DNA from 4 places in the Oceanisphaera submarina genome. Region 3 is predicted to be linked to each of the others. Evidence: riboswitches for the same ligand, from Rfam matches in the RefSeq annotation. Region 3 holds a riboswitch; each other region holds the start of a gene.
The links. A riboswitch is a leader RNA that binds a small molecule or an ion and turns the genes downstream of it on or off. The one in region 3 is predicted to bind thiamine pyrophosphate.
Positions count from the first base shown of each region.

Region 1 (7,615 bases), on a different contig from region 3:
TCACGCGCCGTTTCCGCCTTGCTGTGCTGCAGGCTGTTTATGTCATACAGGGTCTGGCGCTGCAGGTTGCTGACCTCGATGTGATCGAAGTCGGCCAGCCACAGGGTGCCGACCCCCGCCGCCGCCAGGTACTGCACGGCGGGCGAGCCCAGACCACCCAGGCCCACCACCAGCACGGAGGCGTTCTTCAGCTTCAGCTGGCCCTCTTCACCTACCTCTTCCAGCAACAGGTGCCGGCTATAGCGCATGAATTCGCTGTCGCTGAGCATCTTATCCCTCCACCAGTTCCAGCAGTTCGCGAATGGCCGCATCGGGGTCGGGCGCTTCGGTAATGGCGGTGACCAGGGCTATGCTGCCCACACCGGTTTGTGCCACCAGCGGCACGCGGTCCTTGCTGATGCCGCCGATGGCCACCAGCGGAAACTCCGCCTCCATCAAGGCCACATAACGATGCAGTCGCTCCAGCCCCTGGGGGCGGGACGGCATGTCCTTGGTTTTGGTAGGGAAGATATGGCCCAGCGCCAGATAGGATGGCTTGAGCTCCCGGGCGCGCAGCATTTCATAATAGCCGTGGGTGGACAGGCCTAATTTGAGACCGGCGGCGCGAATGGCCTCCAGATCCGCTACTTCGATGTCCTCCTGGCCCAGATGCACCCCGTAGGCGCCGTGCTTGATGGCCAGCCGCCAGTAGTCGTTAATGAACAGCCGGGCCTGGTAGCGTTTGCCGAGCTCAACCGCGGCCTGAATGTCTTCTTCCACCTCGGCGTCGGTCTTGTCCTTGATGCGCAGTTGCAGGGTGCGCACCCCCTGCTCCAGCAAGCGCTCCAGCCAGGCGATGGTGGTCACCACCGGATAGAGCCCCAGCTGGAGAGTATCCATGGGAGCGAACTCGCCCCGGGTGCTGGGGCCATTAATGCCAAGCTGTGCGGCCAGGGCAGTGCCCGGCATCACCACGGCGGGGAAGTCGGCCAGCTCGGTCGGCCAGCCCAGATGGGCCACGGGGCCGGCGCCGGCGCCGATGGCCTCGGCACCTTTCAGGCCCTGGTTGACATAGGCCTTGGCCAGCACCAGGGCGTCTTCAATCGGGTAGTCCTGGGCCACGGCGGTGGCGATGGCGGAAGACAGGGTGCAGCCGGTGCCGTGACCGTGCCGGGTTTCCAGCCGCGGGCTGGCCAGCCAGATTTCCCGCTCACCGTCGCTGTAGAAGTCGATGGCCTGATCCCCGGTCCAGTCGAGGTGGCCGCCCTTGACCAGGACGGCGCCCGCACCCATTTCCCGCAGGGCGGCGGCACCGGCACGCACATTGGCGGGCGAATCGGGCACTATGCCCGACAGTGCTTCCAGTTCAACGGCGTTGGGGGTGATCAGATCCACTTCCGGCAGCAGGTGCTGCTTGATGGCCGGCAGCAGGTTGGCTTCGGCCATGGCCTGGCCGGTGCTGGCGATGGCCACCGGGTCCAGCACCACATAGGGCTGCCACTGGCGGCGGTATTCCTTCAGGTAGCGCGCCAGCACCTCGGCCCGCAGGCCACCGGGCAGCAGGCCAATCTTGATGGCACCGGCCTGCATGTCGGTGGCCAGAGATACCAGCTGACTGGTAAAGGCCTGCATCAGTACCGGCTCCACCATGGATACCGACACCGAGTTTTGCGCCGTGATGGCGGAAATCACCGAGCAGCCGTGGCCGCCCAGTGCCTGAATGGTGTGCAGGTCGGCCTGAATGCCGGCCCCGCCGCCCGAGTCGGAACCGGCGATGGTCCAGACGATGGGTTTTGTCATAAAGCTTCTCGCTCCAGTTTGTCGGCCTGGTGATACAAGTCACCGCCGCGTTTCTTGAATTCTTCCGCCATCTGCTCCATGCCGGCGACCACGGTTTCATGATTACCGTCCATGTCTACCAGCTGCACCGCTATGGCCTCCTGGGCGGCAGCATAGTCACGCACTTCCTGGGTGATCTTCATGGAGCAGAACTTGGGTCCGCACATGGAACAAAAGTGGGCCACCTTGCCGGATTCCTGCGGCAGGGTTTCGTCGTGATAGGATCGGGCGGTCTGCGGATCCAGCGCCAGGTTGAACTGATCTTCCCAACGGAACTCGAAGCGCGCCTTGGACATGGCGTTGTCGCGGATTTGCGCGCCCGGATGGCCTTTCGCCAGGTCGGCGGCATGGGCCGCAATCTTGTAGGTGATCAAGCCCTGCTTGACGTCTTCCTTGTTCGGCAGACCCAGATGCTCTTTCGGGGTCACGTAGCAGAGCATGGCGCAACCAAACCAGCCGATCATGGCGGCACCGATGCCGGAGGTGAAGTGGTCGTAGCCGGGGGCTATATCTGTGGTCAGCGGGCCCAGTGTATAGAAGGGCGCCTCGTGACAATGCTCCAGCTGCTCTTCCATATTGCGCTTGATCATGTGCATGGGCACGTGACCCGGGCCTTCGATCATCACCTGCACGTCGTATTCCCAGGCCACCTTGGTCAGCTCGCCCAGGGTATAAAGCTCGGCAAACTGGGCTTCGTCGTTGGCGTCGGCGATGGAGCCGGGACGCATGCCGTCACCCAGCGACAGAGACACGTCGTAGGCGGCACAGATTTCACATATTTCCCGGAAATGTTCGTAGAGGAAGCTTTCCTTGTGATGCGACAGACACCACTTGGCCATGATGGAGCCACCACGAGACACTATACCGGTCACCCGCTTGGCGGTCATGGGCACGTAACGCAGCAACACGCCGGCGTGGATGGTGAAATAATCCACCCCCTGCTCGGCCTGTTCAATCAGGGTGTCGCGAAACACTTCCCAGGTCAGGTCTTCGGCCACGCCGTTCACCTTTTCCAGCGCCTGGTAGATGGGCACTGTGCCTATGGGTACCGGGCTGTTGCGCAGTATCCATTCCCGGGTTTCATGAATATAACGACCGGTAGACAGATCCATCACGTTATCGGCGCCCCAGCGGGTGGCCCACACCAGCTTCTCGACTTCCTCTTCGATGGATGAAGTCACCGCCGAGTTGCCGATGTTGGCGTTGATTTTCACCAGGAAGTTGCGACCGATGATCATCGGCTCGGACTCGGCATGGTTGATGTTGGCCGGAATGATGGCGCGGCCTTCGGCGACTTCCTTGCGCACGAATTCGGGGGTAATGCTCTCCGGCAGGTTGGCACCGAAGTTCTGGCCCGGATGCTGTTGCAGCAGCATTTCGTCCCGCACCCGCTCGCGGCCCATGTTCTCGCGGATGGCAATGTATTCCATCTCTGGGGTGATGATGCCTTTACGGGCATAGTGCAGCTGGGTCACACAGGCTCCGGCCCTGGCCTTGCGCGGCTTGGGCATATGCTCGAAACGCAGGTGATCCAGGCCATCATCGGCCATACGCTGCTGGGTAAACTCGGAGGTGACGCTTTCCAGTTCCTCGGTGTCGTTGCGTTCCAGAATCCACTGACGACGCATCTGGGGCAGGCCCTTGCGTACATCCAGCTCTGCCTCGGGATCGCCATAGGGGCCGGCGGTGTCGTAGATCGGAACCGGCGCATTGGGCTCGAGAATGGGGTTTTCTTCGGTGCCGCCCTTGAAGCTGTCGGCCAGATGAATTTCGCGCATGCCGACCCTGATGTCCGGGCGCGAGCCTTCGATGTGAATGCGGCGGGAATTAGGGAAATGCTCGCCTTTCAGGTTATCGATAAATTCCTGAGCCTGGCTGCGAACTTCACGACGGTTTATTTTTGACATAGCAATCTCACTTCGAATCCATTGAGGGTGAAAATGCTTGCCAGGAGTGTTGAGGAAGAACTCGGCAGAAGAAGAGGTATGGCGCCAGGTTCTCACTTGTTTCCCTTACGCAGGTATTAGCCTGATCAGGTTCAACGGATCCCACTTTCGTGGTCTCAGCCCGTATAGAGCACTCCGACAAGATGGTGGCCAGTATAAACAGACTCGGCTCACAAAAGCAAAGCCATTACTCGACATGTGGTCTATAAAAAATTAACCACAATGAAACATTTAAGCATTGGATTCATGGTGGTTTTTACCGCTTGATCAACAGAAGACAAAAAATCCGCTCCGGCGTCGCCTGTTTGTACCGCCAACACGGCCGCCGAAAATGCACCACTCCGATGCAAGACGCTACCCTGTGACCAAACCTCATGTTATTTTCATCCAAAGATACCTCTGACGAGCCTGACGGGACCCTCACATGCAGATTGCAGTTTATGCCTATGAACTTCCCCTGACCATGCGACTGGCCATTAACGGGACTTCCCTGAGCCGGCGCCGGGGTTTTTATGTGGATATTAACGGCCACTGGGGCGAAATCGCGCCCCTGCCCGGCGAATCGCTGGTCGATGCCGAGCAGGATGTGCTGGCCGCCTGCCGGCGGCTGAGCCAGGGTCGAGAACATGGCGCCCGCCTGCCCTCGGTGCAGTTCGGGCTGGACTGCGCCCTGGCCGGAGTAAGCGAAATGGACGGTGACACCGCGTCTTCACTGCCGCTGCTGGAAGGCGCCCGCGACCCCATCATTCGCTCCTGGCGCTGCCGCCGGGAGCATCCGAGCCGAGCCTGGCTTACCCTGACCGGCGATGTGCAACACGATGCAGGCCTGGTGCGCGAGCTTACCCTGCTGGCCCCTTCGTTACGGCTGGTGCTGGACGCGGGCGGTCGGCTGTCGCCGGAACAAATGACCGGCCTGTGGCAGCGAATCGACGGCGAACGAGTCGACTGGCTGCTGGACCCGGCCGCCGACATGGATGCGGGCCAGCAACTGGCCGAACGACACGGCTGGCCGGTGGCTTTCGACCTCGCCCGTTATGCCGGCACCGACTATTGCGTATTCGACGAACTCAAGGCCTTGGTGCTGAGACCCAGCCAGCTGGGCGGGCTGGCGCTGTGTCGGCAGCTGATCGAGCAGGCCCGCCGACAGGGGCTGGAGGTGATGCTAGCCGACAGCCTGGAAAGCGGCCTGGGCTGCCGCCAGCTGGCCCACCTCTCGCAACAGTGGAATCCGGGCCGGCCGGCCGCACTGGGCCGTTTGCGCTACCTGCTGGATCAGGGGATGGACGATAAGGGCCGCCCCGACATGGCCAGACTCAGGCTGATCCAGCGCCACGGCTAGCACCAAGGTTTCCTTGGCATCGGGGGGGTAAATCCGTATAGTCAGGCGCATATTTCGACAGGTCTTTACTTATGTTTCAAAACAACCCCCTGCTGGCCCAGCTCAAGCAACAGATCCGCGAAACCCTTCCCATTAAAGAAGGCATCGTGAAAGGCACCTCCAAAGGTTTTGGTTTTCTCGAAGTAAGCGAGAAAGAAAGCTTCTTTATTCCGCCGCCGCACATGAAAAAAGTGATGCATGGCGATCACATTACCGCCGTGGTGCGTACCGAAAACGATCGCGAACTGGTTGAACCCGAGACCCTGATCGAGGCCGGTGTGACCCGCTTTGTGGCCCGGGTGAAGTGGTTCCGTGATCGGCTCAATATCGTGCCCGATCATCCGTTGATGAAAGATGCCATCAAGGCACGCGCCATCAAGGGGTTGGACGAAAAAAGCCTGAAAGAAGGCGACTGGGTGCTGGGCGAACTTACCCGCCACGCGCTGAAAGACAACAACGGTTTCTTCGCAAGCGTGGTAGAAGTGATTGCCGGCGTTGAGGACCCCATCGCCCCCTGGTGGGTGGTGCTGGCCCGCAACAAGCTGGCCAATCAGGCTCCGGAAGACAGAGCCGAATGGCAAACGCTGGAAGACACACTGCCGCGTCAGGATCTTACCGAGGTGCCCTTCTTCACCATCGATGGCGAATCCACGCTGGATATGGATGATGCCCTGAGCGTGAAGAAGCTGGATAACGCCTGGGAACTGACCGTTGCCATCGCCGATCCGACCGCTTATGTCGCCCACGACAGCGAAATGGACCGCGTCGCCGCCGAACGCGCCTTTACCGTTTATCTGCCCGGCCGCAACATTCCCATGCTGCCCCGCACCCTGGCCGACGAACTCTGTTCGCTGCAGGAAGGGGTAGAGCGTCCGGCCCTCTGTGCCCGTCTGCTTATCGACTTTGACGGCAAGGTGTCCGGCAAGGCCGAATTCTTCGCCGCCCGCATTCGCTCCCAGGCCCGCTTAAGCTACGATCAGGTCTCTGACTGGGTCGAGCAAATCGGCGACTGGCAGCCCGGCAGCGAGGTCATTGCCGAGCAGTTGCGTGAGCTGACCGCCCTGACCCATGCCCGCAGCGCCTGGCGCAGCGAGCACGCTATCGTGTTCAAAGACAGACCCGATTACCGCTTTGCACTGGACGAAGACAGCAACGTCACCGCCATTCTGGTCGATCATCGTCGCATCGCCAACCAGATGGTAGAAGAAGCGATGATCGCCGCCAACCTGTCTTGTGGTAGCTGGCTGACCGAACATGCCGGCACCGGTATCTTCAACGTGCACGCCGGTTTTGACAGTGAAAAAATGGAAGGCCTGGTCGAGCTGCTACAGACCCATGAGGCCCCCTTCGAGCCGGAAACCCTGTCGAGCCTGGAAGGCTTCTGTGCCCTGCGCCGCTGGCTGGACGCACGCGACACCACCTATCTGGACAGTCGCACTCGTCGTTACCAGTCATTTGCCGCCATGAGCGCCACCCCGGGCGAGCATTTTGGCCTGGGCCTGACCGCCTACGCCACCTGGACCTCGCCGATTCGTAAATACGGCGACATCGTCAACCACCGTCTGATCAAGGCCATCCTCGCCGAGCAGGCCCATGAAGTGCACGCTCCCAGCGTCGAGCTGGCGGTACATCTGTCCGAACAACGCCGCATGCATCGCCGGGCCGAGCGCGATATCGCCGACTGGCTGTATGTGCGTTACCTGCAGCCGGCCGTGGCCGAAGGCAAGGTGTTCGATGCCGAAGTGATCGACATCGGTCGCGGTGGCGTCAAGCTGCGCCTGCAGGAAAACGGTGCCGTGGTGTTCATGCCCTCTTCGCTGATCCTGGCCAACCGGGATCGACTGGAATGCAGCTGGGACGATGGCCGGGTTTACCTGGACAAGGCCCCGCTGTACGAGCTGGGTCAGGCGGTACAGGTGATCATTACCGAAGCAATTGAAGATACCCGCTCGCTGATCGCCAAGCCGGCACAGCCGATTTCACCGGTCGCCCCGCAATAAGGCCCATCGGTAAAAAGCTGACGTGAAAAGGGCCTGCATATGCAGGCCCTTTTTTTGTTAGTCGGTCTCGATAGATCCACTCTTGCTTTCATATTACTTAAAAGACTATCAAACTTGGTTTAAATATCTCATGAGAATATTAAACTCGGGTCATCATCTATATTGTCCCTGGAGTTCCTCATGCGTAAATCTCTTCTGGCTACCCTGCTGTTTGCCGCTGGGTTAAGCACCGCCGTCCCTCTTCAGGCAAAAGAACTGCTCAACAGCAGCTACGACATCGCCCGCGAGTTGTTTGCCGACATCAACCCGGTGTTCATCGAACACTGGGAGCAGAAAACCGGTGAAAAGCTGCAGATAAAACAGTCTCACGCCGGCTCTTCCCGCCAGGCGCAAGCCATTCTGCAGGGCCTGCGTGCCGACGTGGTCACCTACAATCAGGTCACCGACGTGGACGTGCTGCACCAGAAGGGCAA
Region 1 covers NZ_JBKGFN010000004.1:8,118-15,732, reverse strand. The annotation lists gene ACLEIV_RS05345 (HesA/MoeB/ThiF family protein) at 1-269, opposite strand, end outside; gene thiE (thiamine phosphate synthase) at 271-1,779, opposite strand; gene thiC (phosphomethylpyrimidine synthase ThiC) at 1,776-3,725, opposite strand; TPP riboswitch at 3,809-3,912, opposite strand; gene ACLEIV_RS05330 (o-succinylbenzoic acid (OSB) synthetase) at 4,189-5,103, shown strand; gene ACLEIV_RS05325 (exoribonuclease II) at 5,175-7,142, shown strand; gene cysP (thiosulfate ABC transporter substrate-binding protein CysP) at 7,323-7,615, shown strand, end outside.
Region 1: linked by a shared signal. The riboswitch ahead of thiC (phosphomethylpyrimidine synthase ThiC) and the one ahead of ACLEIV_RS13350 (TonB-dependent receptor) in region 3 are both predicted to bind thiamine pyrophosphate.

Region 2 (7,615 bases), on a different contig from region 3:
TTTCGCGACGATATCTATCCGGAATACAAGGCCCAGCGACCTTCGATGCCGGACGATCTGCGCAGTCAGGTCGCACCGATCCATGCCATCATCCGGGCCATGGGACTGCCGTTGCTGATCGAGGACGGGGTAGAGGCAGACGATGTTATCGGTACCCTGGCGCGACAGGCCACCGAGCAGCAGCTGGATGTGGTGATCAGCACCGGCGACAAGGATATGGCCCAGCTGGTATCGGATCATGTGCTGCTGATGGATACCATGAAGAACAGCTTCATGGACCGGAACGGCGTGGTGGAAAAATTCGGCGTGCCGCCGGAGTTGATCATCGATCTGCTGGCGTTGGTCGGTGACAAGGTGGACAACATTCCCGGCATGCCGGGTGTGGGCGAAAAAACCGCGCTGGCGCTGCTACAGGGGCTGGGATCCATCGACGAGATCGCCGCCAATACCGACAAGGTAGCCGCGTTGGGCTTTCGTGGCTCCAAGACCTTTGCCGCCAAATTTGTCGAGCATGAGGAAATGGTGCGCTTGTCCTACACACTGGCCACCATCAAGACCGACGTGGCGCTGGAGTGGGGCCCGGCGGACTTGCAGCAGAGCGAGCCGGACACCGAGGCCCTGAAAACCCTTTACCGTGAATACGAATTCCGCAACCTGCTGGAAGAGCTGGAGCCAGGCCTGGGCGATGCGCCGGCAAGAGAGCCGGCAAGAGAGCCGGCCATGGCCACCGACTATCAGACCCTGCTCACCGAAGCGCAGCTGACCGACTGGGTCGAGCGGCTGGCCCAGGCGCCTTATTTCGCCTTCGACACCGAAACCACCAGCCTCAACTACAGAGATGCGCGGGTGGTGGGCGTGTCTTTTGCCATCGAGCCGGGCCAGGCGGCCTATGTCCCCTTCGGGCACGACTATCTGGATGCGCCCGAGCAGCTGAGTGAAGCTGTAGTACTGGGAGCGCTCAAGCCGCTGCTGGAAGACGAGCGGCTCATCAAGTTGGGCCAGAACCTGAAGTACGATGCCAATGTGCTGAAAAATCACGGCATCGAATTGAAGGGTATTGGGCTGGATACCATGCTGGAGTCCTATGTGCTCAATTCGGTGCAGACCCGGCACGACATGGACAGCATGGCGGCGTTTTTCCTCAACCATAACACCATCTCGTTCGAGTCGATTGCGGGCAAGGGCGCCAAACAGCTGACCTTCAACCAGATACCGCTGGAGCAGGCCGGCCCCTATGCGGCGGAAGACGCCGATATCACGCTGCGGCTGCATCATCACCTGACGCCGATGCTTGCCGCCGATCCCGAGCTGCAGCAGGTGTTCAGTGATATCGAAATGCCGCTGGTACCGATTCTGGCGCAGATGGAATACACGGGGGTCGGCATCGACAGCGGCCTGCTGGCCGTTCAGAGCGACGAGATTGCCAAGCGGCTGAAAGAACTGGAGCTGGAAGCCTTCGAGCTGGCCGGCGAACCCTTCAACCTGGGCTCTCCCAAGCAGCTGGGCGAGATTCTGTTCAACAAGCTCGAACTGCCGGTGTTGAAGAAAACCCCCAAAGGAGCGCCGTCTACCGCCGAAGAGGTGCTGCAGGAGCTGGCCCTGGACTATCCGTTGCCTAAACTGCTGATGGAATACCGGGGTCTGAGCAAGCTCAAGTCCACCTATACCGACAAGCTGCCGCAGATGGTCAACGAGCACAGCGGCCGTATTCATACCTCTTATCATCAGGCCAATACCGCCACCGGCCGCCTGTCGTCTTCCGATCCCAATCTGCAGAATATCCCCATCCGTACCGCGGAAGGGCGGCGTATTCGCCAGGCCTTCGTGGCGGCACCCGGTTACAAGCTGGTGGCGGCGGATTACTCCCAGATTGAGTTGCGTATCATGGCGCACCTGTCCCGGGACAAGGGCCTGCTGGACGCCTTCGCCCAGGGGCTGGATATCCACAAGGCCACCGCCGCCGAGGTATTCGGCGTGGCGCTGGAGCAGGTGACTACCGAACAGCGTCGCCGGGCCAAGGCCATCAACTTCGGCCTGATCTACGGCATGAGCGCCTTCGGACTGTCGCGCCAGCTCGGCATTCCCCGTGCCGAATCACAGAGCTACATGGATATCTATTTCGAGCGGTATCCCGGTGTGTTGCGCTACATGGAAGACACCCGCACCCTGGCCGCCGACAAGGGCTATGTGTCCACCCTGTTCGGTCGCCGGCTGTATCTGCCGGAAATAAACGCCAAGAACGGCGCCCGCCGCAAGGGGGCCGAGCGAGCCGCCATCAATGCCCCCATGCAGGGTACCGCCGCCGACATCATCAAGAAGGCGATGATCAAGGTCGCCGGCTGGCTGGAGCAACAGGCGGATGATGAGGTACGCATGCTGATGCAGGTGCACGATGAACTGGTGTTCGAAATCCGGGCAGACAAGGTCGCGGACTTCAAGGAACAGATCCGCGCGCTGATGGAGCAGGCCGCCAGCCTGGATGTCCCCCTGCTGGTGGAAGCCGGCGAAGGCGACAACTGGGATCAGGCGCATTAACTATTGCGTGAAGAGTGAGAAGGAAAACACCTCACGCCTCACCATTTACTCCTCACGGCTTCTGGCTGGCATTTGCCAGCCGGGGTCGTTATCATCGAAGGCTGTTAGTCGGGGGGCCGCAAGGCTGAGACGGTCTTTGAACCGGACCCGCTGTACCTGATCCAGTTAATGCTGGCGTAGGGAACTAACGGGTAAACGTCAGTTTGCCGGTGGTTCCTTCGCCCGGAGGACCATAAGGATATGCCCAGTCACACCCCCTCAAGTCAGAAACCTGTGAATCACAAAGCGATAGTACTCACCATCGCCGGATCCGACAGCGGCGGCGGTGCCGGTATTCAGGCCGACATCAAGGCCATTTCTGCCACCGGCGGCTATGCCTGCTCGGTGATTACCGCCCTTACTGCCCAGAACACCCGTGGTGTCAGCGCCGTTCATCCGGTGCCCCAGGAGATGATACGGGCCCAGCTGGAGGCGGTATTCGGTGACCTGCAGGTCACTGCGGTCAAGGTCGGCATGCTCGGTGACAGCGCCACCATCAATACCGTGGCCGAGGTGTTGCGGCGTTATCGTCCGGCCCACCTGGTGGTGGACCCCGTGATGGTCACCGCCAATGGTGACATGCTGCTGGCCGAAGAGGCGGTGAACAGCCTGCGAGCAGAATTGCTGCCGTTGGCCGATGTGATCACCCCCAACCTGCCGGAGGCGGCGACGCTGATCGGCAGCCCCCTGCCGGCGACCCTGTCCGAAGTGGAGTCCCTGTTCGAGGGGCTGGCCGGTCTGGACTGTGCCGCCGTGCTGCTCAAGGGCGGTTTTCTGCAGCAGGAGTCGCGCAGCCCGGACTGGTTGCTGAGGGGCGGCGAGGTACGCTGTTTCGATACCCCCAGGGTGATCACCGCCAATACCCACGGTACCGGCTGCACCCTGTCGGCGGCGCTGGCCTGCTATCTGGGCCAGGGACTGTCCATGGATCTGGCGGTGTCCAGCGCCAAGCATTATATCGACAGAGCCATTCTGGCCGGTAGCACGCTGCGCATCGGCCAGGGGCGGGGGCCGGTGGAGCATTTTTTCGATCGCTGAGCTGCGCTCCGGGATTTATCGGCAGCAGAGTCGGCGCGTCCGGCTCTGCTTGTGTTTTATCGGGGCGGCTTGTAATATCGGCCGCCATAAAAACTCAAAAAAAAATCGATTAACTGATTGAAAACCAATCGAAACACTTCCTTACTATAGTCTGTGCGCTGTGCTTTTCTCCCCTCTCTCTTAGCTCATTCTATTGCCTGAACCGGCATGGAAAGGAGGCGTTTTTCTCATGCTTGTTGCTGTTATAGCTGGTTTTATTCTGGCGATGCTGGTGCCACGACTGACCCCCGTTATGGGGGTGAAAATTGGCTGGTGCCTGGCGGTGCTGCCAGCCGCCCTGTTCGGGTATTTCCTGACGTTCTGGCCGCAGGTGACCAGCGGCCAGGTGGTGCTGTTCAGTCATGAATGGATCCCCAGTCTGGGGATCAACCTCAATTTCATGGTCGATGGCCTCAGCCTGATGTTTGCGCTGCTGATCACCGGTATTGGCACCCTGATTTTTATCTATGCAGGCCGCTACCTGCAGGGCCATAAAGATATTCACAAGTTGCTGATGTATCTGTTGGCCTTCATGTCCGCCATGCTGGGGCTGGTGCTGTCCAGCAACCTGATTTCCCTGTTTGTATTCTGGGAGCTGACCAGCTTTACCTCTTATTTGCTGATCGGTTTCAACCACGAACAGGAAAAGGCCCGCAAGGCGGCGCTGCAGGGGTTCTTTATCACCGCCGGCGGAGGCCTGGCGCTGATGGCCGGCTTGATCCTGCTGGGGAGCATCGGCGGCAGCTTCGAGCTGAACGAGCTGCTGGCCGGAGGCACCAACATACAGCAGCACCCGCTGTTTCTGGCGATGATGGTGCTGGTGTTGCTGGGCACCTTCACCAAGTCGGCCCAGACCCCTTTTCATTTCTGGCTGCCCAACGCCATGGCGGCGCCGACCCCGGTCAGTGCCTATCTGCATTCGGCCACCATGGTCAAGGCCGGAGTCTACCTGATGGCCCGGCTGCAGCCGATGATGGCGGGCAGCGAGGCCTGGATGCTGACCCTGTCGCTGTTTGGCGGCGTGACCATGACGGTCGGCGCCCTGATGGCGGTGTGCAGCACGGATCTCAAGCGTATTCTCGCCTTTTCCACCATCATGGCTCTGGGCACCCTGACCATGCTTATCGGTATTGGCACGCCCCATGCGCTGGAAGCGGCCATGGTGTTCCTGCTGGCCCATGCGCTCTATAAGGGCGCGCTCTTCATGGCGGCGGGCACTCTGGACCACGCCACCGGCACCAAGGATGTGCGCGAGCTGGGTGGCCTGCGAAAACACATGCCGCAGACGGCGCTGTTCATCACCCTGGCGGCGTTGTCGCTGGCCGGTATTCCGCCCCTGTTCGGTTTTATCGCCAAGGAGCTGATGTTCGAATCGGCGCTGGGCGCGCCCTGGTTATCGAACCTGTTGATCGGGTTGTCGGTGATCACCGCCATCGGCATAGTGGCGGCGGCTGCCCTGGTGGCGATCAAACCCTTTTACGGGGCCTTGAAGCCCACGCCGAAAACGCCCCACGAAGCGCCGCTGTCGATGCGGCTGGGCTTTACCCTGCTGGCCATCGTCGGCCTCTTGCTGGGATTGATGCCAGGCCTGGTGTCTCCTCTGCTGCAGGCGGCGGTGACCGCCATCGACGGTGCACCGGCGGCCGAGCCGGAACTGGCGCTGTGGCATGGCTTCAACCTGCTCTTGCTGCTCAGTGCGCTGGCGTTGGTGGGTGGCGGACTCCTGTACCATTACTGGGAGCGGATACGTAATCCCCTGGCCGCCGCTCTCGGGCCCCTGGCATATGGTCCAGAACGGGGCTACGAGCGGATGATGGACGCGCTGGTAGCACTGGCCCGGTGGCAGACCCGGGTGCTGCAGAATGGCTACATGACTCGCTATATTCTGACCATATTGCTGACCACCATAGCGCTTCTGGCCTATACCTTCTGGTCTGAAGACGCCTTTGTCTACTCCCTGTCGTTTGAGGGGGTGCGCTTCTACGAGGTGGTGATCGCGGTGCTGATGGTGGTGGCGGTGATCTATGCCGGCGCTACCCACCTGCGGCTGGGCTCGGTAGCCGCCATCGGGGTGCTGGGGTTTGCCATGGCGATGATTTACGTGTTTTTCAGCGCCCCGGATTTGGCTATTACCCAGGTGCTGGTCGAAACCCTGACCGTGATCATGCTGGTGCTGGTGCTGTTTCGTCTGCCCGGCTTTCAGGACTTGTCCAGCCCGCTGGTACGCTGGCGCGATGCGGCCGTGGCCGGGACCTTCGGCGTGCTGGTGACCATGATGGTGCTCACCGTGAACCAGTCTTCTCTACCGGGCGAGGGCATTACCGCTTATCTGGTGGAAAACAGCTATGTGGCGGCGCACGGGCGCAATATCGTCAACGTCATCCTGGTCGATTTCCGGGCGCTGGACACCCTGGGTGAAATCTTCGTGCTGGCGCTGGCGGCGATCGGTGTCAATGCGATGATCCGCTTTCGCTGGGAGACCCAGAAATGAAGTCTGATACTTCCATCATACTGCAGACCGCCACCCGCTTGCTGGTGCCGCTGTTGCTGCTGTTTTCTATCTTCCTGCTGCTGCGCGGCCATAACGAGCCCGGGGGGGGGTTTATCGCCGGTCTGGTGGCGTCCAGCGCCTTTGCCCTACATTTGTTCGCCTTCGATGCCAGCAGCACCAAAAAGCTGCTGAAGGTGGAAAGCCAACTGCTGATGGGCGTGGGGCTGCTGCTGGCGCTGCTGAGCGGCATGATAGGCGTGATATTCCGGGGTCAGCCCTTTCTGACCAGCCAGTGGGCAACTCTTGATGTGCCGGGCATCGGCGAGCTGGCGGTGAGTACTCCGCTGCTGTTCGATATCGGTGTTTACCTGGTGGTGATCGGTGTGGTGTCGACCATATTGCTGTCACTGGACAAGGTGGGGGAATAAATGGAAAACCTGTTTGCTTTCGTGATTGGCGGTCTTTACGCCACGGCGCTGTTCATGATGCTGAGACGCAGCATCGTCAAACTGGTGATCGGGCTCATGATTTTGTCCAACGCCGCCAACCTGTTGATCCTGACCGGTGGCGGTCTGGTACGGGGTGCACCGCCGCTGATCCCGGACGGGCTCGAACGGGCGACCGGCCCCATGGCCGACCCGCTGCCCCAGGCGCTGATCCTGACCGCCATCGTTATCAGCTTCGGCGTGCTGGCCTTCGCCGTGGTGCTGATCCACCGGGCCTATGAAGTCATCGGTGCCGATGACATGAACGAAATGAAGAGCACAGACTTGTGAATATAGCCGTTATTCTACCTATTTTTATCCCCATGCTGGCCGGTGCCCTGACCCTGATCTGCTGGCGCTGGCGGCGGGTGCAACGCTGGCTGTCGGTGCTGTCCGGCGGCGGCCTGCTGCTGGCCTCACTCTATCTGTTTTCGCAAGTACGCCAGGAGGGTATTCTGGTGGCCTACGTCGGCAACTGGTCGGCACCTTATGGCATCACTCTGGTGGCGGATCTGCTCAGTGCCATCATGGTGCTGGTTACCGGCATCATAGGCCTGGCGGTGGCGATTTATTCGCTGGCCACCATGAGCCGCAACCACGAGGCCTTCGGCTATTACCCCTTGCTGCACCTGATGCTGGCCGGGGTGGTGGGCGCCTTTCTCACCGGCGACATCTTCAACCTTTATGTCTGGTTCGAGATCATGCTGGTGGCCTCGTTCGGCCTGATGATATTGGGCGGCGAGCGGGCGCAGATGGAGGGGGCACTCAAGTACGTGACCCTGAACCTGATCTCGTCGGCGCTGTTTCTGACCGCCGTCGGCCTGCTGTACGGCTACGCCGGCACCCTGAACATGGCGGATCTGGCGCTGAAGCTGGGCAATGGCGAACAGCCGGGGCTGGTAACGGTGATCGCCATGCTGTTTCTGGTGGCGTTTGGTATCAAGGCGGCGGCCTTTCCGTTGTTCTTCTGGCTGCCAGCTTCCTATCA
Region 2 covers NZ_JBKGFN010000005.1:173,128-180,742, reverse strand. The annotation lists gene polA (DNA polymerase I) at 1-2,535, shown strand, start outside; TPP riboswitch at 2,635-2,735, shown strand; gene thiD (bifunctional hydroxymethylpyrimidine kinase/phosphomethylpyrimidine kinase) at 2,809-3,612, shown strand; gene ACLEIV_RS07355 (putative monovalent cation/H+ antiporter subunit A) at 3,842-6,142, shown strand; gene ACLEIV_RS07350 (Na+/H+ antiporter subunit B) at 6,139-6,570, shown strand; gene ACLEIV_RS07345 (Na+/H+ antiporter subunit C) at 6,571-6,918, shown strand; gene ACLEIV_RS07340 (Na+/H+ antiporter subunit D) at 6,915-7,615, shown strand, end outside.
Region 2: linked by a shared signal. The riboswitch ahead of thiD (bifunctional hydroxymethylpyrimidine kinase/phosphomethylpyrimidine kinase) and the one ahead of ACLEIV_RS13350 (TonB-dependent receptor) in region 3 are both predicted to bind thiamine pyrophosphate.

Region 3 (7,615 bases):
TATCATTCCGGTGATCAACGAAAACGATGCGGTAGCGACCAACGAAATCAAGGTTGGCGACAACGACAATTTATCGGCCCGGGCCGCCATTCTGGCCGAGGCGGATCTGCTGATCCTGCTGACCGACCAGAAGGGACTCTTTACCGCCGATCCCCGTAACGATCCCAAGGCGCAACTGATCGAAGAAGTACAGACCATAGACGACACCCTGCGTAAACTGGCCGGTGGCAGCATAGGTGGCCTGGGCACCGGTGGCATGGCCACCAAGCTGCAGGCGGCAGATGTAGCCCGCCGCGCCGGTATCGACGTGGTGATCGCCACCGGCCAGGTGCCGGAAGTGATCGGCCGCCTGGCCGAGGGTGATCGTATCGGTACCCGTTTTCCGGCGTTGGCTACCCCGCTTGAAAGTCGCAAGCGCTGGATCCTGGCCGGTCCCCCTCCGCACGGCGAAATCCATATCGATGCCGGGGCGGTCAAGGCGGTGCGCGAGAAAGGATCCAGCCTGCTGCCGAAGGGCATAGTACGTATAGAAGGACGCTTTCGCCGGGGTGAGGCGGTGCGTATCGTCAATCCCGAAGGGCGGGAGCTGGCACGAGGCATCTGTCGTTACGATGCACTCGACCTGAATCGAATCAAAGGACAACACTCAGAGCAGATTGAATCGGTGCTGGGCTATGGCTACGGCAACGTGGCCATTCATCGCGACGATCTGGTGCTCTTGTAGGAGATAGTATGAATCTGGAACAGATGGGACAGGCCGCGCGCGCTGCCGCCTATACCCTGGCCGAAACCTCTACCCGGGCCAAGAATCAGGCCCTGCTGGTGATGGCCGACGCCCTCGAGGCGGCCGCAGAGGATATTCTGGCTGCCAACGCCAGGGACCTGGACGCGGCCCGTGACAACGGTATCGGCGATGCCATGCTGGATCGGCTGATGCTGAATCCGGCGCGGCTCAAGGCCATTGCCGACGACGTGCGCAACGTGGTGTCACTGCCTGACCCGGTGGGCAGCGAGCTGGACTCGCGGGTGCTGGAAAACGGTATGCGACTGTCGCGTCGCCGGGTACCGCTCGGCGTGGTGGGGGTGATTTATGAAGCACGCCCCAATGTCACCATCGACATCGCCGCCCTCTGTCTGAAAACGGGTAACGCCAGCATTCTGCGCGGCGGTCGGGAAACCTTTCATACCAATCAGGAATTGGTGAAGGTGATCCGGCAGGCGCTGGCGGCAAGCCAACTGCCGCAAGGCTGTGTGCAGTACATCAGCGAGCCGGGCCGGGAGTGGGTCAGCGGCCTGCTCAAGCTCGATCAGTACGTGGACATGATCATTCCTCGCGGTGGCCCCGGTCTGCATCGCTTGTGTAAGGAACAGGCGACCATACCGGTGATCATCGGCGGCTTCGGCATCAGCCATGTTTTCGTCGACGACAGCGCCGATCTGGTGCGTTCTATCGAGGTCATCGATAACGCCAAGACCCACAGGCCAAGTGCTTGCAACGCCCTGGATACCTTGCTGGTGGATCGGGGGATAGCAGTCGAGCTGTTGCCTAAGCTGAGTGAAAGGATGGCGGTGAAGGGTGTGGAGCTGGTGGCCGATGACGAGGCGCTGGCGCTTCTGACGACGGGGGCGGCCCGAGTGCGTGCCGCCGTGGAAGGGGACTTCGACACCGAGTGGCTGAGTCTGACCCTGGGCGTAAAACTGGTATCGGGCGTGGATGAGGCGCTGACGCATCTGCGCGATTATAATGCCAGTCATTCCGATGCCATTCTCACCAGCAGCCTGAGCAATGCCGAGCGCTTTATCAACGGCGCCCCCTCGGCGGCGGTCTATGTGAATGCCTCTACCCGCTTTACCGACGGCGCTCAGTTTGGTCTGGGTGCCGAAGTGGCGGTCTCGACCCAGAAGCTGCATGCCCGCGGCCCCATGGGGTTGGAAGAGCTGACCAGCTACAAGTGGATAGGCCAGGCGGATTACCTGATCCGCGACTAATCGCACATTGCTGAATAGACACACCGGCGACCCTGGTCGCCGGTGCATGGTGAAGAGAGGATATTATGCCATCCAAGCTGTTGGACGCCCTGCTGCTGGCAATGCCGCTACCTGCCACTCTTGAGTCGTGGCGGCAACACCTCAAGAGCCAGCTGCCCTATCCGGTACAGGGAGCACAGACGCTGTTTATCGGAGCTCCTGCTCTGGTCATAGTGGCGTTTCAGCACGACAGGGTAGAGGTGCTGCTACCGGCCATGCAGTGGCGTCATCACGACATTCATACCGTCAAACCCCGTTCCCAGGGGGTGGTAGAGGCACGTAATGGCAGCCTGGAACAGTTGATGATGCTGGTAGAAGACACCATAGCCCTGAGGCTGAAGTCGTTTCACGAATGCAGCAGCTGCGGCAAACGCTGCGCACCCGAGCTGCTGGGTTCCCTGCAGGGCGAACCCGTATGCCGGGACTGCATCAAGGGCCGACGAGTGTTGTTTTAGGCTAACGTTCAGTCGGTGAAAGAAAAAGGCCGTGCTCTTCAAGAGTACGGCCTTTTTTATGGCCGGCAGATGAATCTAGAACTATAAAATCGCTGCTCCCTCCCGCTCGCTTGTCTCCGGCAGTGTGTGGCTGGCCTGGATGCACCAAAATGTACAGCGAGTTTCAAGCGGGCAGCCAGCCAAAAGCCGCCCTCGTGACAAGGGCGGCTTTTTTAGGGGTAACCAACGGGGTCAGCCGGTATGACGTTTCACGCCGGCGTGGTTTAAAACGAGAGCTTGGTGGTCACACCAAACATGCGGGGCGCACCCAGCTGTACGTATTGCTCTGTGATATAGCCCTTGCGAGGATCGTTGGGGAACTGAAAGCCACGCACCGCGTACTCTTCATCGGTCAGGTTTTTGCCCCACAGGGTGACGCTCCAGTTATCTTGCTGGTAGCCCAGACGGGCGTGTAGCAGAGCGTAGGCATCAGATCGCGCACTGTGACTGTCGGAGAAGTAAAACTGGTCTTTTCCTTCTACATCAAGACCGGAAAACCAGCCCTGGCCGTGATCCAGGCTTGCACCCAGCGCGAATTGATATTCGGGAGCGTGCGCCGCATCGCGGCCATCAAAGTTGGCGTCGGGCTCTTTCAGTTGGGTGTTCAGCAAACCCAGGCTGGCGTGCAAACGCATGGCGTCGGTGGCCTGCCATTGAGCCTGGGCTTCCAGACCATAGCTGTAGGCCCGCTCGGCGTTGGCAGTGTAGTCGGTATAAGTACTGGAGTTGTCGGGACGTATTACGGTGCGCGAGGCGTTGATTTGTGCGTCGTCTCGTTGTTGAAAGAACACCGCTACTTGTGTCTGCAGGCTGTCATTCAGCAAGTTGTGCTTGGCGCCCAGTTCGTAGTTCCACAGGGTTTCGGCGGCAAAATCGCGTAGTGCGTTGGGCAGGTCGCCGTTTGAGTTATAGCCGCCGACCTTGTAGCCCCGGGCGATCAGTGCGTACAACATTTGGCTGTCACTGGTCTGATATTCCAGCGCTACCCGGCCGCCCCACAACAGATCCGTGGGCTTGCTGCGGTTACCGTCGCTGTCGCTATAAAAGGTACGGTCTTGCTCCAGGCGCAGGCCATTGATCCAGGTCAGCCTGTCGGTGAGCGCCGTTTCCAGCTCGCCATAGCCGGCAAATCGGTTAGCTTCATATTCACTGGTAAAGTTGCTGGGTAGATAGGTGTACTCGCGGTTCAGGTCCGAGCTGCGATGAAAGTAATAGAGGCCGCCGGTCCAGTCGGTAGTGTCGTTGAACAGCATGGATTCTTCGGTGGAGATGAAGCGTACATCGGCGGTGGCACCGCGCTCTTCGCGGTAGTAATTGTCGGTGGCACTGTAGGTGTCCGGGTGCAAACCGGGGTAAGTCCAGTCCACATCGAAGCCGTATTCCAGTTCACTCTTGTTCACGCTGATAGCGGTTTCCAGAGTAAAGGCGCTGTTGCCATACCAGCTGCTTTTGCCCGACAGTGCCAGGGTTTCCTGGCGGTCGTGCCCTGGATTATCCGACAGGGTGTGGCGGCTGTTGTCGAGGGAGAAGGCGTCGTAACCGTTGTCGATATTGGCGTAGAAGGCGGTCAGATCCAGGTCCAGATCGTCGCTGGCGGCAATGCGGAACTTGGTGCGCAGCAGCGTCTCGTCGATGTTATTGGTATCGTCGCGACTCAGATAATCGTTTTTAATAAAGCCGTCACTGGTATTACGCTGCGCGGCGATGCGATACGCCACCTTGTCGCTGAGCGGCCCCCCCACGGCAGCGGCCAGATTATGGGTGTCGTACTCGGCCACCGTGAGTTCCACATTGCCTTCCAGAGTATCTGTGGGCTCGTTGGCGCGAATGTTGATGAGGCCGGCCAGGGCGTTGGCGCCATAGAGGCTGCTTTGCGGGCCTCGTAATACTTCCACTTGATTTGCATCCAGCAGGGTGGCGCCCATGGTCATGGCGCTCATGTCTATGCCGTCTACCAGCACGCCCACCGAGGGGTTAACCACGCCGATGAACTGGCTGCGCTCGCCCACACCGCGAATTTGATAGTACTTGCCGCGAGAGGCGCCGGCACTCAGGTTGACGTTGGGCGTCTGGGCCAGCACATCTTCCAGATGGTTGTTGCCGGGCTTATTGAGCTCGGCTTCATCCAGCACGCTGACGCTGCTGGCGGTGCCTTGCAGGCTGTCTTCGCGAAAACTGGACGTCACCAGGGTGGGTGCCAGGGTGTAAACCCCGTCCTGGTTATCGGCAGCATACGCAGGCAGCGCAGCCATAATGCTCAAGGCAATGGCGGAGGGGAAAAAAGGGATCAATTTGGGCACTTCAAGTCTCCGTATAGGTACGAAAACCCGGTAACAACAAGAGCAGGGCAGGGCGTTGCGGCTTCCTATTCCTACGCCGGTATTAGCCGGATCAGGTTCAAAGGGTTCGCATCATTCGCATCTCAGGCAGTCATGGCTGCCACCCCTTAGGATATGACTTTTGGTTATAAGTCACCCTGTATTATACCTATTCAGGAATAGATATCGACATATATGAAGCAAACCTGGCGGGCGCTGGGTGAGTATGATCAACATAGGAGTGAGCGAAGAATGCTGAACCTCTTTGGCTACAAGAAGCAGGATTGGCAGACACCCGGGTCTCCTGGTTTTCCGCTAGAATCTGCGGAATGGAGGCATGCCACCGGGTTCGTCGGCAGGGTTCTGCCTTTATTTATTCTGTTTGGTTGTAGCCGTCGGTATCGATCCGAAATAAAAAGGCCGTGCTCTTTATGAGTACGGCCTTTTGTTCTGGTTTTATCAGTTAGCAAATGAGTTTAGCCCATCAAGCGGGCCAGCCATAATCGCAGGTACATGCCCGGCAGCGTGGTGATGCCGGCGGTGGCGAAACGCAGCTTGCCCCGGCTGGCCACCATCAGGGTGGGGGTCACGCCGACGCCCAGCGTCTGGCCCAGTCGATGATCCTTGTCGTTCACCACCGCAAAATCATATCCCTTTTCCCGTACATAGCCGGCGACCTTGGCATCCGGGCCCGAGGCGATGGCGATGCTGACGACCGGCGCGCCGACCAGATTCACCATGGGTGACACCAGCCTGCACACGCCGCACCAACTGGCCCACACATAGACCAGCACAGGTTGTTCCCGGCTCATGGCATCGAGGTCGATGGTGTCTCCGCTTAGCGTGGTCATGCTGCTGAGGGCCGCTACCTCGGTGGGCAGATCCCGGCTGCGCCACAGATCGGCGGCCGTTACCACTGTGGCAATCAACAGCAGGTAGATAAAGCCTGAGCCTATTTGCTTGCCCCAGCTGCCGCTTTTCGTCTTCGACCTCACGGTTTTGCCTCATTGAGGGCATCGATCACCTTCTCGCTGGTCAGCAGCACCTCAAGTGCCTTGCCCTGAGGCAGGCCGGGGCCGAACACCTGATTGAAGGGAATACCGGCGCGCCGGTTGGCATGCAGATAATCGGTAATGGCGGCGTCGGGGCGAGTCCAGTCGCCGCGCATCAGCACCATGTCGTCTTCCTGCAGGGCCGAGTAGACAGGGTCACGCAGTGTCACGCCTATCTTGTTGGCCTGGCAGGTAATGCACCAGTCGGCGGTGATGTCGACAAAGACCCGCTTGCCGGCGGCTACTTCGCGTTCGATACGCGCCGGATCCAGCGGCTGCCAGTTCAGCTCATCCTTCACCGGGCTGACCCAACGAGATTGAGTAAGCAGGGCGGTGACGCCCCCGGCGGCGCCCAGCAGCATCAGGCCGGCCAGGCTGAACACCAGACCCCGGGCGCCGTAATGACGCAGCAGTGACCCTATCGGCAGCGCGATCAGCAGGATGGCCAGCGCCAGGGTGGCGGTGCTACCCAGGGTATATTGCAGCAGCGACAGCAGCCAGAGGCTGGTGGCGAGCAGCATCAGGCCGAACAGCCACTTCACCTTGATCATCCAGGCGCCGGGTCTGGGCAGGAGACCGATGACACCGGGGAACAGCGCCAGCACCAGCCAGGGCAGCGCCATGCCCAGCCCCAGACCGGTGAAGATGGCAATCAGCACCAGCGGCGAAGACGCCAGCGCCACCGCGACTGCGGTGCCGAGGAAGGGGGCCGAGCAGGGGGTGGCGAGCAGGGTGGCGAACATGCCCTGCAGCAGATGGCCGCCGTTGCCGTGGCCGGGACGGGTGGCCAGCCAGGTACTCATGGCCGTGGGCAGGCGCAGTTCGAACAGCCCGAACAGGTTAAGCGAAAACAAGGCGGTGACCAGCAGCATGAAGCCGATAAAGCCCGGTTGCTGGAACTGTATGCCCCAGCCGAGTTGAGCGCCGGACCAGGTCAGCGCCAGCATAAAGCCCGCCAGCGCCCAGAACGACAGCATGATGCCGAGGGCGGACCACAGCAGGGGACGGCGTACTTCTGATCGGGTGCGGTGCCCCAGCAGCAGGCTGTTGAGCTTGAGCCCCAGCACCGGCAGTACACAGGGCATGATGTTGAGGATCAGGCCGCCGAGCAGGGCATAGAGCAGTACCAGCACCAGCGGGGGAGCCGTTGCCGCCACCGGGGGCAGGGTGCCACGGGTGATGGAGCCGGCCAGCTCTTCTGCCAGTCCTGCATCGGTGGCGGTAATGACCACCACCTGCTCATCCAGATTCAACGCCGGATCCCAGCTGCCGACCTTGAAGCGGGCTTGCAGCCGGGTGTCGTTCACCGTCAGTTGCGGCTGGCTGAAGATGCTGCTGTCGAGTTCGTCGACGTATACCGCCGGTTGCTGCCAGCCTCGGGGGTTGGTCAGCGTCACATCGAGCTGTTTGGCGGCCGGATCCCAGACAAGCCGCTCGGCCTGCACCAGGCTCGCCGGCCGGGGTACTCGTGACACCGCCTGCTGATACCGATGATTCAGCGTCTCGTCGGCGAGCAGCTGCGGCTCCAGCGGCAATTGCAGTGAATATTCGGTGAGCACACAGATGGTGGTGCAGCTGGGTAGCGTCAGCAGGCCTTCAAAGGTGACCGGTTTTCCGGGTTCAGCAGGTGACAGCTGCAGTGGGAAGTCGACGGCATTGTGATAGCCCTGGGTTTCGACCCCGAGCAGGGTAAAGCGTTCGGGCAGCGGCCATTGCCAGTTGA
Region 3 covers NZ_JBKGFN010000013.1:106,754-114,368, forward strand. The annotation lists gene proB (glutamate 5-kinase) at 1-724, shown strand, start outside; gene ACLEIV_RS13340 (glutamate-5-semialdehyde dehydrogenase) at 733-1,989, shown strand; gene ACLEIV_RS13345 (hypothetical protein) at 2,055-2,483, shown strand; gene ACLEIV_RS13350 (TonB-dependent receptor) at 2,747-4,822, opposite strand; TPP riboswitch at 4,874-4,979, opposite strand; gene ACLEIV_RS13355 (protein disulfide oxidoreductase) at 5,317-5,835, opposite strand; gene ACLEIV_RS13360 (protein-disulfide reductase DsbD family protein) at 5,832-7,615, opposite strand, start outside.

Region 4 (7,615 bases), on a different contig from region 3:
GGCGTGATGGCCCTGCTGGCTTCCGGCCACTGGAACGACCTGTCTCTGCTGCGGGAGTATCGCAACCAGACCGACTTCTGGCACCAGGCGGTTCGTCATCTGCAGCTGTCACTCGGCAGCATAATACCGGCGGTACTGGTTGGCATTCCGCTGGGGGTACGCTGTCATCGTTCGGCCAGGCTGAAGGCCATGGTCTTTCCTGTGCTCAATGTGCTGCAGACCATTCCCAGCCTGGCCATGTTCGGCCTGCTGATGATCCCCCTCAGCCTGCTCGCGACCGGCTACCCGCTGCTGGCCGAGCTGGGTATTAGGGGCATAGGTGCCGCCCCGGCGGTGATCGCGCTGTTTTTCTATTCGCTGCTGCCCATCGTCAGCAACACGGCGCTGGGCTTCGACAAGATAGACGCCCGGGTGCGAGAGGCGGCCACCGGCATGGGCATGAACGCCCGCCAGCGCCTGTGGCAGGTAGAATTTCCGCTGGCCACGCCGGTGATTCTGACCGGCCTGCGGGTAGTGGTGACCATGAACATAGGCCTGGTGGCGGTGGCGGCCCTGGTGGGCGGCGGCGGTTTCGGCACCTACATCTTTCAGGGGCTCGGGCAAACCGCCACCGATCTGGTGATTCTGGGCGCGGTACCGACTCTGGTGCTGGCCTTCTTGTTCGCCATCGTCATCGACACCCTGATAGCCCTACAGAAAGGCGGAAAAGCATGATCGAAGTAAAAGCACTCAGCAAACAGTTTGGCGCACAAATGGCCGTCGATAACCTCTCGTTCAGGGTAGAGCGCGGCCAGTTCTGCATGCTGGTCGGCACCTCCGGTTGCGGAAAATCCACCACTCTGCGCATGATCAACCGGCTGATAGAACCCAGCCGGGGCCAGATCCTGATCAACGAGCAGGATGTTACCCGCTTGCCGCCGGAACAGCTGCGCCGCCGCATCGGCTACGTCATTCAGGGGGTCGGGCTCTTTCCGCACAGAAGCATCCATCAGAACATCGCCACCGTGCCCCGGCTGCTGGGCTGGAAAAAAGCGGACATCGATGCGCGGGTTACCGAGCTGCTGACCCTGTTCAAGCTGGATGCCACCACCTTCGCCGACAAATATCCACATCAGTTGTCCGGCGGCGAACAACAGCGGGTCGGCGTGGCCCGGGCCTTGGCAGCAAGGCCGGAGCTGCTGCTGATGGACGAGCCCTTCGGCGCCCTGGACCCGCTGACCCGGGAGCACCTTCAGGACGAACTGTTGCGGGTGCAGCAGCTACTGGGCATCACCATCATAATGGTGACCCACGATCTGGAAGAAGCGGTGAAGATGGCCGATGTGATCGCGGTGATGGACAAGGGCGAGCTGCTCCAGCTGGACAGCCCCGAAGCCCTGTTGCGCCACCCACGGGAGGGATTCGTACAGAGTCTGGTGGGCGGGCTGGATCGCTCTTTACGCCTCCTCGCCATCAAGCAGGTGAGTCAGGTGATGACGCCCTTGCAACAGCCATCGGCATCACCGGCTCCCACCATCGCGGCCGACGCCAACCTGCGCGACGCCATGGCACTGCTGATCTGGGAAGGCGCCGACTGCCTTCGGGTGGTGGATGCCGCCGGCAAGCACCTCGGTCAGGTCACTATGCCTGATCTGCTGCAACAGGGTGCCAGAACATGACATTTTCATCTGTCCGCGGTTGGTCGGGCATCGGCCTCCCCTTGCTGCTGTTGCTGATCATGACCCTCAACATGGCATGGCTGGAGCCACTGTTTCGCCCGCTGGTCGATGCAAGGGCCCCGGCCATCTACCCCCGAGACAGTTTTCTGAACCTGCTGCTGTGGCATCTGGCGGCGGTGTTCATCGCCATCGCCGCCGCCACCCTGGTGGCCCTGGGCGGCGGTACTCTGGTCACCCGCGCCGCCGGTCGGGATTTTCTGCCCCTGGCCCGGGCCATCGCCAATCTGGGCCAGACCTTTCCGCCGGTAGCGGTGCTGGCGCTGGCGGTTCCCGCGCTGGGCTTCGGGCTGACGCCCACCCTGGTGGCGCTGTTTCTCTACGGTATGCTGCCCATTTATGAAAACACCGTCACCGGTCTGCAACAGGTACCCGCCAGCGTGCGCGAGGCGGCGCGCGGCATGGGCATGAGCCCGCGCCAGCAACTGTGGTCGGTAGAGTTGCCGCTGGCATTACCGATGATCATCGCCGGCATTCGTATTTCGCTGGTGATCAGCATCGGCACCGCCACCATAGGGTCGACGGTGGCGGCCAAGGGCTTTGGGGAAGTAATCATTGCCGGCCTGCTGACCGACAACATGGCCTTCGTGCTGCAGGGCGGCATCATGGTGGCGCTGGTGGCCATCCTGATCGATGCCCTGTTTCAAAGGCTGGAACGGCGGCTGTCGCCGCCGGGTGGGTAATTGATGGTCATGCCCATGCACACGGGCATCCAGAGCAGCAGTGCACGGCCTTAACCTCGACGCGGCCTGCTGCATGGACCCCCGCCTCCGCGGGGGTCACACACCTTAAACCACTTCCCTTACGGCTTTGCCAGCCCCAGGTGATCGCGCAGGGTCCTGCCCTGATATTCGGTACGGAACAGGCCTCGACGCTGCAGCTCGGGCACCACCTGATCGACAAAGTCCTCGATGCCTGCAGGCAGCGAGGGCGGCATCAGGTTGAAACCGTCGGCGCCCTCGTTGCGGAACCACAGCTCCATACGGTCGGCAATGGACTCGGGTGTGCCCACCATGGTGCAGTGGCCGCCGCCGGCGGCGAGCCGGCCCAGCAGCTGGCGCACCGTCGGCTGCTCGGTCTCGATAATGCGCAAAATGGTGCCGTAGCGACCCTTAGGCCCGGTGAACGCCTCGAGTGACGGCAAAGCCGGTACCGGGGCGTCCAGTTCCCAGCCGGAGCAATCCAGCCCCACATAGGTACCCAGCTGACGCAATGAAGCATCGGCGGGCAGCAGCTCGTCCAGCTCCCGCTGCTTGGCCTTGGCCTCGGCCTCGGTGGACGCCACATAGGTCACCAGCCCGGGCATGATGGGCACATCGACATTACGACCCGCCTCCCGCACCCGGAGCTTGATGTCCCGGTAATAGTCCTGGGCCGCCGGAAGATCGTAGGCCACCGCATAAATGGCCTCGGCGCATTGGGCGGCCAGTGCCCGGCCCTGATCCGAGGCGCCGGCCTGAAACAGCACCGGATGGCCCTGGGGCGGACGCGGCACATTGAGTGGGCCGTCCACCAGGAAGAAGTCGCCGTGATGGTTGATGGGGTTCACTTTTTCAGGATCGGCGTAGTGGCCGGCGCGGTCCATCACCAGGGCGTCTGCCTGCCAGGAGTCCCACAGCTTGATCACCGCAGCCACAAACTCCTCGGCCCGGCGATATCGCTCGGCATGGGCCGGCATCGACTCATAGCCGTGGTTGCGGGCTTCCACGTCGAACATGGAGGTCACCACGTTCCAGCCCATGCGGCCGTTGGAAATATGATCCAGCGACGCCATCATGCGGGCGGCATGAAAGGGGGTGAAAAAGGTGCTGGAGACGGTGCTGATAAAGCCAATGCGATCCGTGGCCCGGCTCATGGCCGCCATGGCGGTGAGCGGCTCCAGAAACCAGTAGCTGCCGTCCGCCACATTGCCGGTGGACTGGCCGTCGGCAAAGAATACCGCATCCAGCTTGCCGCGCTCGGCGGTCTGCGCCAGCCGCTCGTAATAACGAATATCACCCAACTGCTCCACCGCCGAGTCGGGGTGACGCCAGGCCGCCCTGTGATGGCCGCACCCGAACAGAAACAGGTTCAGGTGCATCATGCGCTGGTCTTGATTCTGGGCCGCCATCAGTTTTTCACCAGGCCGCCGTCGACCACCAGGTTCTGGCCGGTGACCGAACGGGACCAGGACGAGGCGAAGAACAGGGTGGCGTCGGCAAATTCCGCCGGCGTGGTCACCCGCCGCAGCGGGGTGTTGGCGGCGATGTAGTCGAATACCGCTTCCGGGGTGGCGGCAGACGCATCGGTGGTGCGCAGCAGGCCGCCGGACACCATGTTGACGGTAATGCCGTCCGGGCCCAGATCCTGCGACAGGGTACGGGTCAGCGACAGCAGCGCCGCCTTGGCGGCGGTGTAGTCGTGGTAGGGCACCACCGGGTTCTGGAACAAATTGGTGCCCACGTTGACGATGCGACCGAAGCCCGCCTCGCGCATGCCGGGCAAGGCCGCCTGTGTGGTGTTGAGGGCGCCTTTGACCACGCCTTCCAGCTGTTGGTTGAGATCTTCCCAGCGCAGTTGACCGGCATGCGGCCGAGCGTCGCCATTGAACGAAAAGGCCGGCAGGGCATTGTTGATGACGGTGGTGATCGGGCTGCCAAAATGTTCATGAGCCTGTGCAAACAACGCCTGCACCGCAACCGCATCGGTCACGTCGGCCTGCAGTGCCAGCGCACGACCGGGGGCTTCCGCCGCCAGCTTTGCTGCCGCCTCGGCGCTGTGCAGATAGTTGATCACCACCCGCGCACCTTCACGCAGAAAGGCGCGCACCAGGTGCTCGCCCAGGCCACGGGCACCGCCGGTAACCAGCACCAGCTGTTCGTTCAGATTGATGGACATTTGCATCGCTACCTCTTGTTAGAGGCGAAGGCATGGACTGGCAGAATATGCCGATAGCCGAAAGGCTGACATCCCTTCGCCAGTATGAACTGGATCAGGTTCGACGGGTGTTATCTCAGCCCTGCCGGCCTTGCCCGCAAGACACCCCGTGTCACTCCCAGACCATAACACACCAGAGGGGAGCTGTAAGCCTTAAGCCGGAAGCGATCAGCAGCCCGAGCGGCTTAAGGCTTCAGCAGATTTGGTGAAAACCGCCGCTAAGTGGATAATGAACATCTGGATGTAATGGATAACACGCCGAGCCGACTATGACCGTAAAAACGACCACACTGACTATCACCCGCCCCGACGACTGGCACCTGCACCTGCGCGATGGCGAACAACTCAAAGACACGGTGCGCGATGCCAGCCGCTATCTGGGCCGCGCCCTCGTGATGCCCAACCTGCTGCCGCCGGCCACCACCACCGAGCTGGCACTGGCCTACTACGATCGCATCCTGGCGGTACGCCCAAAGGGCAGCCGGTTCGAGCCGCTGATGAGCCTTTACCTGACCGATAAAACAGACCCGCAGGAAATCCGCAAGGCCAAGGCCACCGGCAAGATTGTGGCCTGCAAGCTCTATCCGGCCGGTGCCACCACCAACTCCGATTCGGGCGTGACCGATGTGAAAAACATCTACCCGGTGCTGGAAGCCATGCAGGAAACCGGCACCCTGCTGCTGGTACACGGTGAAGTGACCGACTCCCGCATCGACATCTTCGACCGGGAGAAAGTGTTCCTCGAGACCGTGCTGCCGGATGTGGTACGCGACTTCCCCGGACTGAAAATCGTGCTCGAGCACATCACTACCGAACACGCGGTGAACTTCGTGGAGCAGGCCGGCGCCAACGTGGCGGCCACCATCACCGCTCACCACCTGTTGTTCAACCGCAACCACATGCTGGCGGGCGGCATCCGGCCGCACTTCTACTGCCTGCCCATTCTCAAGCGCAACACCCACCAGCAGGCGCTGGTACGGGCGGCCGCCAGCGGCAACAAGAAATTCTTCATGGGTACTGATTCGGCTCCGCACTTCCAGCACCGCAAGGAAGCCGCCTGCGGCTGTGCCGGAGCCTACACCTCCCACGCCGCCGTGGAGCTGTATGCCGAAGCCTTCGAAGAAGCCGGCGCGCTGGACAAGCTGGAAGCCTTTACCAGCCACCATGGCCCCGACTTCTACGGCCTGCCCCGCAATACCGACACCATCACCCTGGTGAGAGAAAGCTGGACCGTTGACCCCACCCTGCCGCTGGGCGGCGACCAGCTGGTGCCGATCCGCGCCGGTGAAACCATCGACTGGATGGTGAAATAAGCCAGCCTCTCAGCCGAAGTAATAACGCGGCTTAGGCCGCGTTTTTTATTTCAGCCTTAAGCCGGCATAAAGTCATTCTGACGCTCGGCGATCCTCCGCTTGAGGAACTGCGTAAAGGCCTGCACCTTGGCGGTGCGATGCAAATCGCCGTGACTGGTCAGCCAGAGATCGTGAGCCCACTCCTCGGGAGGAGTCAGCAGAGGTTGCAACTCGGGCGCCAGGCTGGCATGCCAGCAACTCAGCGGCCCGCACCCCATCCCGGCCTGAAGGGCAGGAACAAAGCCGGTGAAGTCCTGCACCCGGTAAAAAATCTGCTCCGGTGGCACTCGCTGCTCCATCCAGCGCATGTACATACTGCCGGGACGCGGCCTGGTAGTACCGATAAAGCGGTGCCCTTCTATATCTTCCAGAGACGACATGCGGCCATGGCGGCGCAGGTATTCGCGGTTGGCATAAAGGGTACCCGTGGTCCGGGTCAGGCGCTGCACCACATAGTCTGGATCTTCCGGTTTGAATACCGAACGAATCCCAACATGGGCTTCACCCTGTTCCAGCCGGAAGACCCGGCTGTCGGCGGCGTATTCCAGCCGGATATTAGGGTGCAGTTGCTGAAACTCGGCCAGCAAGGGCGTCAGGTAAGGCACCAGGTTGTTGACCGAGGTGAGGATCAAGGTACCCGCCAGGGCTTCGCTTTCGTTCACCCGGGCGCGCATCCGGCTAAACGTCTCTTCGGCCTGAGCGGCTGCGGTCAACAATGCCTGCCCGGCCTCGGTCACTGCATACCCCCGGGCATGACGATGAAACAGACGAGTGCCCATCTTGGCCTCCAGCGCATTGATGCGCCGCAGCACGGTACTGTGATGCACCTCAAGCTGCTGAGCCGCCGCGCTCAGCGAACCCAGCTGGGCCACCTGATAGGCGGTGTAAATTTCATGCCAGTCATCCTGCCGTGCATTTATGCACATAACCTATGCGTCCATTCTGTTTTTCTTCATTTTTGCACATGAAATACTGGCCACCAACTTGAATGATTCACAGGAAAAACGACATGCACACCCTCGACGCCATCATGGCACGCCGTTCAGTCAAACAATATGATCCTGCCTTCGTCATGCCTGATGCCGATATTGAGCGGTTGTTCCAATATATGTTGCAGGCTCCCACCTCCTTTAATCTGCAGCACTGGCGTTTTGTGCAGGTGGAAGACCCACAGCTGCGCGCCGAAATGCGAGAAGCCGCCTGGGATCAAACACAGGTAACCGATGCTTCGCTGCTACTGGTGCTTTGTGCCGATACCCAGGCCTGGCAACGCAACCCCGAACATTGCTGGCGCCATGTTGCCACCGACACTCGTGACCTCATGTTGTCGATGATTCACGGCTTCTATGCAGACCGGCCTCAACTGCAACGTGACGAGGCGATTCGCTCGGTTGGCATTGTGGCACAAACCGCCATGCTGGCGGCCAAGGCCATGGGCTACGACAGCTGTCCCATGATCGGTTTTGACACCCAACGTGTTGCCGAGCTAATCCGGCTACCCGACGATCATGTTATCGGTATGATGCTGACCATTGGCAAAGCGGACAAAGCGGCCAGACCAAAGCCGGGGCAACGCTCATTGGACTGCGTACGGGTACAAAATCACTTTGAAGACTGAGCCGGCCATAGGGG
Region 4 covers NZ_JBKGFN010000009.1:95,880-103,494, forward strand. The annotation lists gene ACLEIV_RS10370 (ABC transporter permease) at 1-714, shown strand, start outside; gene ACLEIV_RS10375 (ABC transporter ATP-binding protein) at 711-1,658, shown strand; gene ACLEIV_RS10380 (ABC transporter permease) at 1,655-2,398, shown strand; gene ACLEIV_RS10385 (LLM class flavin-dependent oxidoreductase) at 2,518-3,825, opposite strand; gene ACLEIV_RS10390 (3-oxoacyl-ACP reductase) at 3,825-4,598, opposite strand; TPP riboswitch at 4,647-4,751, opposite strand; gene pyrC (dihydroorotase) at 4,901-5,944, shown strand; gene ACLEIV_RS10400 (LysR family transcriptional regulator) at 6,001-6,909, opposite strand; gene ACLEIV_RS10405 (nitroreductase family protein) at 6,993-7,601, shown strand.
Region 4: linked by a shared signal. The riboswitch ahead of ACLEIV_RS10390 (3-oxoacyl-ACP reductase) and the one ahead of ACLEIV_RS13350 (TonB-dependent receptor) in region 3 are both predicted to bind thiamine pyrophosphate.